Regions from separate parts of the Rhizobium sp. G187 genome, predicted to be linked through region 2. Evidence: predicted binding sites of a transcription regulator. Region 2 holds the regulator's gene; each other region holds the start of a gene.
What was found. Region 2 encodes PhoB, which activates phosphate uptake and scavenging genes when phosphate is short. Its sites were predicted from a motif close to TGTCATNNANCTGTCAT; they were not measured.
Positions count from the first base shown of each region.

Region 1: a site for PhoB is predicted at 1,156-1,172, ahead of ppk2 (polyphosphate kinase 2). Genes of this name have one in related genera too.
Region 3: a site for PhoB is predicted at 1,692-1,708, ahead of ACSV9I_RS14665 (DUF2794 domain-containing protein). Genes of this name have one in related genera too.

Region 1 is NZ_JBPUGM010000004.1:419,002-422,278, reverse strand. It holds gene leuC (3-isopropylmalate dehydratase large subunit) at 1-902, opposite strand, end outside; gene ppk2 (polyphosphate kinase 2) at 1,238-2,131, shown strand; gene ACSV9I_RS14460 (amino acid ABC transporter permease) at 2,147-2,968, opposite strand; gene ACSV9I_RS14455 (basic amino acid ABC transporter substrate-binding protein) at 3,009-3,277, opposite strand, start outside.
Region 2 is NZ_JBPUGM010000006.1:211,136-214,412, reverse strand. It holds gene ACSV9I_RS17965 (GcrA family cell cycle regulator) at 281-829, shown strand; gene phoB (phosphate regulon transcriptional regulator PhoB) at 954-1,637, opposite strand; gene phoU (phosphate signaling complex protein PhoU) at 1,666-2,379, opposite strand; gene pstB (phosphate ABC transporter ATP-binding protein PstB) at 2,426-3,211, opposite strand; gene pstA (phosphate ABC transporter permease PstA) at 3,247-3,277, opposite strand, start outside.
Region 3 is NZ_JBPUGM010000004.1:460,739-464,015, reverse strand. It holds gene ACSV9I_RS14675 (aspartate-semialdehyde dehydrogenase) at 1-295, opposite strand, end outside; gene ACSV9I_RS14670 (GNAT family N-acetyltransferase) at 715-1,266, shown strand; gene ACSV9I_RS14665 (DUF2794 domain-containing protein) at 1,270-1,668, opposite strand; gene ACSV9I_RS14660 (LysR family transcriptional regulator) at 1,772-2,887, opposite strand; gene chvE (multiple monosaccharide ABC transporter substrate-binding protein) at 2,886-3,277, shown strand, end outside.

The sequences.
Region 1 (3,277 bases), on a different contig from region 2:
ATGACGTCTTCCGGCGAAGAGCCCCAGGAGACAATCGGCGGGAGCTTGGCCGCATCGAGCACGACGACGCGATCGAAATGTGCGCCTTCGTCGGTCTGCAGTGTCTTCCAGTATGCGATCGCCTGTTCCAGTGCTTCGCCCTTCGGCGCGCGCGGCTTGCCCTTGATGTACTCGAAGGTCTTTTCGTCAGGCGCGATCAGGCCAGCGCGGGCGCCGCCTTCGATCGTCATGTTGCAGATGGTCATGCGGCCTTCCATCGACAGCGCGCGGATCGCTTCGCCGGCAAATTCGATGACGTGGCCCGTGCCGCCTGCCGTGCCGATCTCGCCGATGATGGCGAGGATGATGTCCTTCGCGGTCACGCCTTCCGGCAGCTGGCCGTCGACGCGGACCAGCATGTTCTTGGCCTTCTGCTGGATCAGCGTCTGGGTGGCGAGCACGTGCTCGACCTCGGACGTGCCGATGCCATGCGCCAGCGCACCGAAGGCGCCATGAGTCGACGTGTGGCTGTCACCGCAAACGATGGTCATGCCGGGCAGGGTGAAGCCCTGTTCCGGGCCAACGATGTGCACGATGCCCTGACGCTTGTCGGAAGCCGAATAATATTCGACACCGAATTCGGCAGCGTTGTTGGCGAGCGCTTCAACCTGGATGCGGCTTTCTTCGTTCTTGATGCCGAGATGGCGATCCGGCGAAGTCGGCACGTTGTGGTCGACAACGGCCAGCGTCTTCTGCGGCGCGCGAACCTTGCGGCCGGCCATGCGCAGACCTTCAAAGGCCTGCGGGCTCGTCACTTCATGCACGAGGTGACGGTCGATGTAGAGAAGACAGGTGCCATCGTCCTGGCGGTCGACAACGTGGTCGTCCCAGATCTTGTCGTAAAGGGTGCGGGGTGCGCTCATGGGTGAGTTCCATCCAGACTGAGGTAACAGGATTTTTGTTATGTGAGGTCTTATCGGCGCCGCTCATGCGGTCGCAGGAGCTCAGCCGCGAAGGCTCGCAAGCGCCCCTTGGATGCGCGCAAAAAACCGTGCCGGCAGACGCTTGTGGTCCTGCAGCACGATAAACTGGTTCGCGAGGCATCCGAATTTCGATCCCATGAGACGCTTTCTATCAGATCTCCGTTTTTCCGGCAATCGGGCCGCTGCCGGCATATGACAAACAATTGTCATATGGAATTCGCGCAAACATGCTTCATCGTGTTGAGCTTAAGCATAGTTTGGGAACGCCGCCTGCCATGAATGACGAGATCAATCGCATCAAGAACGAGATCATCGACAGCTTCGACGAGGAGCTGGAGCAGCAGATGGAGGAAGACCGGCTGGACGAGCTGGTTGCCGACGGGCTGTCCGAGCCGACGATTGATCGCCGGATCTACTTCCGCGAACTGTTTCGTCTTCAGCATGAATTGGTTCGGCTGCAGGATTGGGTGCAGTACAAGAAGCTGAAGATGATTGTGCTCTTCGAAGGCCGCGATTCCGCCGGCAAGGGCGGCGCCATCAAGCGCGTCACCCAGCGTCTTAACCCCCGCGTCTGCCGGGTCGTGGCGCTTCCGGCGCCAACCGAGCGTGAGCGCAGCCAGTGGTATTTCCAGCGCTATGTCCAGCACCTGCCGACAGCTGGCGAAATGGTGCTGTTCGACCGCTCCTGGTACAACCGCGCCGGTGTCGAACGGGTCATGGGTTTCTGCACGCCCGACGAACTGGAGGAATTCTTTCGCTCCGTACCGGAATTTGAGCGCATGCTCGTGCGTTCCGGCATCATCCTCGTGAAGTACTGGTTCTCGATCACCGACGAGGAGCAGGAATTCCGCTTCCAGATGCGCATCAACGATCCCTTGAAGCAGTGGAAGTTGTCACCCATGGACCTCGAAAGCCGCGTCCATTGGGAAGACTATACCCGCGCCAAAGAAGAGATGCTGGAGCGCACGCATATCCCTGAGGCCCCCTGGTGGGTGGTACAGGCCGTCGACAAGAAGAAGGCGCGGCTCAACATGATCGCCCATCTCCTGTCGCAGATCCCTTACGAGCATGTGCCGAAGGAAACGATCGAGTTGCCGGCTCGCGTCCGCGGGGCGGATTACATCCGCCACCCGGTCCCTGAGGAGATGTATGTCCCGGAGAGATATTGAGTGAGGTCTGTCTGCTTAGCGCGGGTTTCGGGACCGCATGCGTTTCTCGAAACCGCGTAGCAGGAGCGAGAGGCCGATGGTCAGTACAAGGTAGACATAGGCCACAATCGAATAGGTTTCGAAAAACCGGAACGAGCCTGAGGCGTAGACCTTGGCCATCTGGGTGATGTCGGCCACGCCAAGCACCGAGACGAGGGACGAGTCCTTCACCATGGCGACGAAGTCGTTCGATAGCGGCGGGAAGACAACCCGGATTGCCTGCGGCAACACAATCAGGCGAAAGCGTTGCGTGCGGGAAAGGCCGAGCGCCTTGGCCGCTTCGATCTGCCCTTTATCGATCGACTGGATGCCAGCCCGGAAAATCTCGGCGATGAAGGCCGAATAACCAATCGTCAACGCAATGATCGCGCGCCACATCAGCGAGATGTCGCGAACCACCATCGGCTCGGCAATGCCAGCGGACACCAGGGGTGTGGTTATGAGATTGTAGAGCGCGACGAAGGCTGGCGCGCCGACAAAGGCGATGTAAAACAAGAGCACGAGGATCGGGATGCCGCGCACCACTTCGACATAGAAGCGGGCGACCTGGCGGAGCACAACACTGTCCGCCATGCCGAGAAGGGCGATGCCAAGGCCGAGGCTGGATGCCAGCGCAAAGCCGACAAGGGTCACGAAGACGGTGACGCCGAGGCCCTTCGCCACGGTGGCAAAGACCTGGGCATAAAGCTCACTGACGAAAATGACGACGCCGAGGGCAAGTGCCAGCACGACGAAGGCGACCAGCCACCATGGCCGGTCGCCCTTCTGATTGCCCTCAGGCAGGGTCTGGAATGTCATGCTGGTATGCCGCCGCTGAGATCGCAGGCCTGCGCGAATCTCATTGGCCCATCTTGTAGTCGAGGAACCACTTCTTGTTCAGCGCATCGAACGTACCGTCCGCCTTCATCGCGGCGATGGCTGCGTTGACCGGTGCAACAAGATCGGAGCCCTTGGGGAAGATGAAGCCGAAGTCCTCGGAACCGAGCGGCCCGCCGATCAGCTTCAGGCCGCCATTCGAGGTATCGACATAGCCCTTGCCGGCCGTACCATCGGTCAGAACGACGTCCACGTCCCCGGTCTTCAGCGCCTGAACGGTTGCACCGAAGG
Region 2 (3,277 bases):
GCGCATACACGGGCACCGCGACAGCAAACCATTCGAATATTTCGACCTGTTGCATACTTGACTCACTCGTCCAGCAAGTTGGGGAAAACCGCGAAATCGATTCCAGATGATTCTCCCGACTCTTGTCACGGAGTCACCCGGACACTAGGTTAACTTTCAATAAATCGAGTTGATGCGGCGGAATTGATCACCAAAAGTTACGAGGCGGGCTGCCGCGGATTCATCCGCGGCGACGGTGACGGATTCTGCCATGAACACGCTAGCGGCGGAGAGATATGGCATGAACGCAAACGCACAATGGTCAGATGACAGAGTTGAAAAACTGAAGCGTCTGTGGGCCGATGGCCTCAGCGCAAGTCAGATCGCAGCACAATTGGGTGGCGGCGTCAGCCGCAACGCCGTCATTGGCAAGGTCCATCGCCTGAACCTGCCCGGCCGCGCCAAGGCCGGCGGCAGCACAAGCACGCCGCGTCCGGCAAAGCGCCCGGCGCCGGCGCCGCGTCCCGCCGGTTTTCCGGCACGCCCGCAGGCTGCAACGGCACGCCCCGCAGCACGGGCATCCGGTTCGGTCGCGCTGAAGGAAGATGCGGCGATCGAGATTTTCGAGCAGGCCGCTCCGCGCCAGGCGCTCAACGTGGTGGTGCCGATTTCGCGCCGCCTCGCCCTGACGGAACTGACCGAGCGGACCTGCAAATGGCCGATCGGCGACCCGATGAAGGACGATTTCCACTTTTGCGGCTGCGAGATCAACGACGCGTCGCCCTATTGCACGTATCATGCGAAGCTCGCCTACCAGCCGGTCAGCGATCGTCGCCGGGCCGCTCGTTAAAACGAGTTCAGCGATCATCAGACAGGCCCTTCGGGGCCTGTTTTCGTTTGTGCATACCGCATGCATCAAAAGGCCGCCCGCGGTTTCCCGGGGCGGCCTTTTGCTGGAATAGATGGCGTTCGGATCAGGCTTCCATGGAATAGCCCGCGCCGCGTACAGTGCGGATCACATCCTGCATGTTGGAGAAGTTCAACGCCTTGCGCAGGCGTCCCACATGCACATCAACCGTGCGTTCGTCGACATAGATATCATGACCCCAGACGCCGTCGAGCAGCTGAGAGCGTGAAAAGACGCGACCCGGGGAAACCATCAAAAATTCCAGCAGGCGGAACTCGGTAGGCCCAAGCCGCACTTCGCGGCTCTTGCGGTGAACGCGATGGGTTTCGCGATCCAGCTCGATATCACCACAACGCAAGACGCTGGACAGGACTTCGGGCTTGGCACGGCGCAGCATGGCCTTGACCCGGGCCATGAGTTCCGGCGTGGAGAAGGGCTTGACGACATAGTCGTCAGCACCCGTGGCCAGACCGCGGACGCGCTCGCTCTCTTCACCCCGTGCCGTGAGCATGATGATCGGAAGCCGTTCGGTTTCCGGCCGCATGCGCAGGCGACGGCAGAGCTCGATTCCCGACACACCCGGGAGCATCCAATCGAGCAGAAGCAGATCGGGAACCCGCTCCTGAAGCCGAATTTCGGCTTCGTCGCCCCGCATGATGGTCTCGACCTCATAGCCTTCGGCTTCGAGATTGTAGCGCAGGAGAACGCTCAGCGCCTCCTCGTCTTCCACGACGGCAATCTTCGGCTGCATCAGAACGTCACCTCGTCTCGGGACCCGGTTACTCGGTTATCGCACCGACTGATGAGGTGAGGTCTTCCTTCGGACGCTCGCCCTCGGGTGCTGCCCCGGTGGTCATGTAGTAGATGGTCTCGGCGATGTTCGTGGCGTGGTCGCCGATACGCTCGATGTTCTTGGCGCAGAACAGGAGATGCGTGCAGCTGGTGATGTTGCGCGGATCTTCCATCATGTAGGTCAGCAGCTCGCGGAACAGCGAAGTATAGATCGAGTCGATCTCTTCGTCGCGGTCCCGGATCGACTTCGCCTTTTCGGCGGAGCGGGTCGTGTAGACGTCGAGCACTTCCTTGAGCTGAGCGAGCGCCAGATCCGAGAGATGCTCAAGGCCGCGGGCGAGCTTGCGCGGAACGCCCGTCGCCTGGATGGCAACCACGCGCTTGGAGTTGCTCTTGCCGAGGTCGCCGACGCGTTCCAAATCCGCTGCGATGCGCAGGGCGCCGATGATCTCGCGCAGGTCGGCGGCAACCGGCTGGCGCTTGGCAATGGTGATCACGGCCTTTTCGCCGATTTCCTTTTCCATCGCGTCCATCAGGACGTCGTCGGAAATGATCTTCTGAGCGAGAGCCGCATCGGAATTCACCAGGGCGCGTACGCTTTCGGCGACCATCTGCTCCGCGAGACCTCCCATTTCGGAGATGCGGCGCATCAGGAATTTCAGTTCTTCATCGAAAGCCGAATAGATATGGGTCGAAGCCATCGCGGATATTCCTTGAATTGGGTTGGGCCGTGGGTCTGTTTTCGGCTCAGCCGAAGCGGCCCATGATGTAATCCTGGGTGCGCTGGTCATCCGGGTTGGTGAACATCTTGTCGGTGTCGTTTTCTTCGACGAGTTCGCCGAGATGGAACATCGCCGTCCGCTGCGACACGCGGGCCGCCTGCTGCATGGAATGGGTGACGATCACGATGGTGAAGTTCTCGCGCAGTTCGTGGATCAGCTCCTCGACCTTGGCGGTCGCGATCGGGTCCAGTGCCGAGCAGGGTTCGTCCATGAGGATCACTTCCGGGCTGACGGCCACGGCGCGCGCGATGCACAGACGCTGCTGCTGACCACCGGAAAGGCCGGTGCCAGCGGCATCGAGACGATCCTTCACCTCGTTCCACAGGCCTGCCTTTTGCAGGGCAACGGACACGATCTCATCAAGGTCCGCCTTGTTCTTGGCCAGACCGTGGATGCGCGGGCCGTAGGCGACGTTCTCGTAGATCGACTTCGGGAACGGGTTCGGCTTCTGGAAGACCATGCCGACCTTGGCGCGCAGCTGTACGGGGTCAACCTTCGCGTCGTAGATATTCTCGGCGTCGATCAGGATATTGCCCTCGACGCGGCAGCTGGCGATCGTGTCGTTCATCCGGTTGATGCAACGCAGGAAGGTCGACTTGCCGCAGCCCGACGGGCCAATGAAGGCGGTGACAGAGCGCGGACGGATCTCGATGTTCACATCGCGCAGGGCCTGCTTCTCGCCGTAGTAAACCTGCACATCGCGTGCGGTGATCTTGGATTCAGTCATGATTGGCGCTTTCGTCGTGGTCATCTTAGTCGAGAGATTGTTCATCATCATACACCCCCTTACCAACGACGCTCAAACCGGCGACGCAGA
Region 3 (3,277 bases), on a different contig from region 2:
GCCAGGCCGACGAGTTGTCGATGACGACGCAACCCTGTGCGCCGATCTTCGGCGACCACTTCTGTGAAATCGTGCCGCCGGCAGACATCAGGCAAATGTCGGTGTCGGAGAAATCGTAGTTCTCCAGATTCTGGACCTTCAGAACCTTGTCGCCGAAGGATACTTCCGTTCCCTGCGACCGGGCTGATGCCAGGGCGATAACCTCAGACGCCGGGAAGCCGCGCTCCGAGAGGATGTTCAGCATTTCGCGACCGACATTGCCGGTGGCGCCTGCGACTGCAATCTTGAAACCCATGTCTATGCTCTCTTTCTGTCTCTCCGCGGATGGTGAGGAGGAAGATTGCGACAGGGTGCAACCTACCTGGTCCCCGGCCGTGCCGGGGAGAGAGCGGTGGCCGAAGACGTCAGACGGTTTTCGTCGTCGTTTTGGCCTTGGTCGTGGATGCAAGAGAATGGCATGCGCCGCCGGCAGCGCGACGCTGCAGGTCAAGGTAGACCGCAATGGGATGCCCGAGAGCGTGCATGGTCCGAAATCCTCTTCACGGCGAGGCATTACAAGGTTTTTGCACCGAGTCAAGCCGCTGGCGGGGTCTCGGAGGTGAAAACACGATTGGTGGTGCAAGCCACTTGCTTAGCCTGTCCCCATGACATTTGCCGGACTTGCCCCTGCTTCGGTCACATGGAACAAGAAGTCATTTCTCATCGGAGCATTTCATGGTCGCGGCCATCAGGAATTTGACAGCAGAGGATATGCCCTCTGTTACAGCCATTTACTCGCAAGCTGTACTCGAAGGTACGGCAAGCTACGAACTCGTGCCGCCCGGGGTGGACGAAATGACGGCCCGTTTCGCGGCGATCACCGGAAAAGGTTATCCCTATCTCGCAGCTTTGGATGGGGACAACAATCTGCTGGGTTACGCCTACGCTTCCGCATTTCGCACGAGACCCGCCTATCGCTGGCTCGTCGAGGACTCGATTTATGTCGCAGAGCAGGCGCGAGGCCTCGGTGTCGGTAAGGCACTTCTCCAGGCGCTCGTCCAACGATGCGAGGGATTGGGCTTCCGTCAGATGGTCGGTGTGGTCGGAGGTGCGAGCGATGCTTCAGTGGCGGTCCACCGGTCCTGCGGTTTCACCCTCGCCGGTCGGCTCGATGGTACGGGCTTCAAACATGGTCTCTGGCTGGATACAATTTTCATGCAGAGACCGCTCGGCGAAGGTAACACTACCAAGCCTGATCTGACGGTCTATCCGGGAACGCTTGGCTAATGGTTAGTCCAGTGCCTTGAGGCCTTTGTCAAACACCTTCAGGACCTGCTTCAGCTCATGGCCACGCTTGAGGATCCGGCCGTCGGTTGCAATGACCGCGAAGGCACCCTGCTTCGCAGCGAGCTTTGGGTTCTTCTCAATCCGATAGAGCGGATACTCGCCTGCCCGCTTGAACACGGAAAAGACCGCCTTGTCCTTCAGGTGGTCGATCGCATAGTCACGCCATTCGCCGTCACCAACCATGCGTCCATAGATCCAGAGGATGGCGTCCAGCTCCCTGCGGTGAAATGTAACGGGAAGCGGATCTGCCGCCTGGCGGTAAATGCCCAGATCCACGACACTCGCAGCGGCCTTGTCGATGCCGTCGCTTTCGTGGCGCTGTCCTTCAGGCAGCTCTGTCATCAATGCTCCTCGAGCTCTTTTTCATGACGGATGAATGACAGTGTGCCTGAGGCTTCCCAAAAAGCAAGTCGAGGTGCGGGTTTCGTGGCAGCGCGCCCATGGCCTATCCGCGCCCTCGCTCTTCAAAGGCGGCGAGCAGAAGATCGCGCAGTCGTGCGGCAATAGGCGACAGGCGTTTACCGTGGACGGTGATCAGGTGATAGGGCGCAACGACAATGGAAGTCTCAACCTTCAGCGTGCACAGATCACCGACCGGCGTCTGACGACAGAGAAGGTCCGAAACCTCGCGCGACATCGGCGCGATTGCGTTCGAAGAAGCCAGCATTGCGATCATGACCAGCAACGACGTTGTATTGACGATGTTTCTGGGAAGGGCGGAACCTTCTTCGATAAAATTTGCTTCGACAGCCTGCCTGAGCGGCGTACCGGGTTCCTGCATCACCCATGGGAAATGGGCCATATCGGACAAGCTCAACCGGTCCATGTTGACCAGTGGATGAGTGCGATGGACGACAATCTCCATCTCCTCCATCGCAGCACCCTCGACGTTGAACTGGCGTGCATCGATACCGGGAGGTACGCGCCCCAGAACAAAATCATAATGCCCGGACAGGAGATCGCGGATCAGTTCGCCACTGGCCGCAACGTCCAAATGGATATCGACAGCAGTGGAGTCGGCCTTCAAGACTTTAATCGCCGGCACAACATAGCCGACCGCACCGCCGGTCACGGCACCAACCCGCACCTTTCCAGTAAAACCCCGGCGGATGGCCTCGATTTCCCGGGCTGCTTCGCGCATTTCTTCGAGAACGTTCTGAGCGCGCCGCGCCAGTGCGCCACCAACAACGGTCGGTTCCATTCCCTTCGGCGTGCGAATGAAGATTGGGGAGCCCACATAGCGTTCGATTTCGCCCAGCATTCTGGAGGCCGCAGGTTGCGTCAGCGCCATTGCCTGGGCTGCGAGACTCAGCTGACCGAGTTCCGCAATGGACGCGATCAGGCCGAAATGTTTTGGTTGCAAACGATTTATCTGAGCTTCTGCCATAAATAATATATCAACTACGGTATGCAGAAAGTCAAAATAATCATTTGATCGGTATATCGAGCACGATAAGACTCGGCATGGAGCTGGGGGCTGCCGTGTCGGCCTTTCGTTCTTTGTTTCAGCGGTCGTCAGGAGGAGCTTGGCGCCGCACGGTATGACCAGGGAGGTTACCATGAAGAAACTTGGCGCCCTGATTGCGTCGTTCGCAATCGGCATCGCATCATTCGCACCTATGGCCTTTGCACAGGACAAGGGTGTGGTCGGCATCTCGATGCCCACAAAGACGTCGACTCGCTGGATCTCCGATGGCGAGACCATGGAAAAGCTGTTCAAGGAAGCCGGCTATACACCGGACCTGCAGTTTGCTGACGACGATATCCCGAACCAGCTGGCCCAGATCGAAAACATGGTCACCAAGGGTGCCAAGGTTCTCGTGATTGGCGCCATCGACGGCACGACCCTCTCCGACATCCTGCAGAAGGCTGCAGACGCCGGCGTCAAGGTCATCGCCTATGACCGCCTGATCCGTGACTCGGGCAATGTCGACTACTACGCCACCTTCGA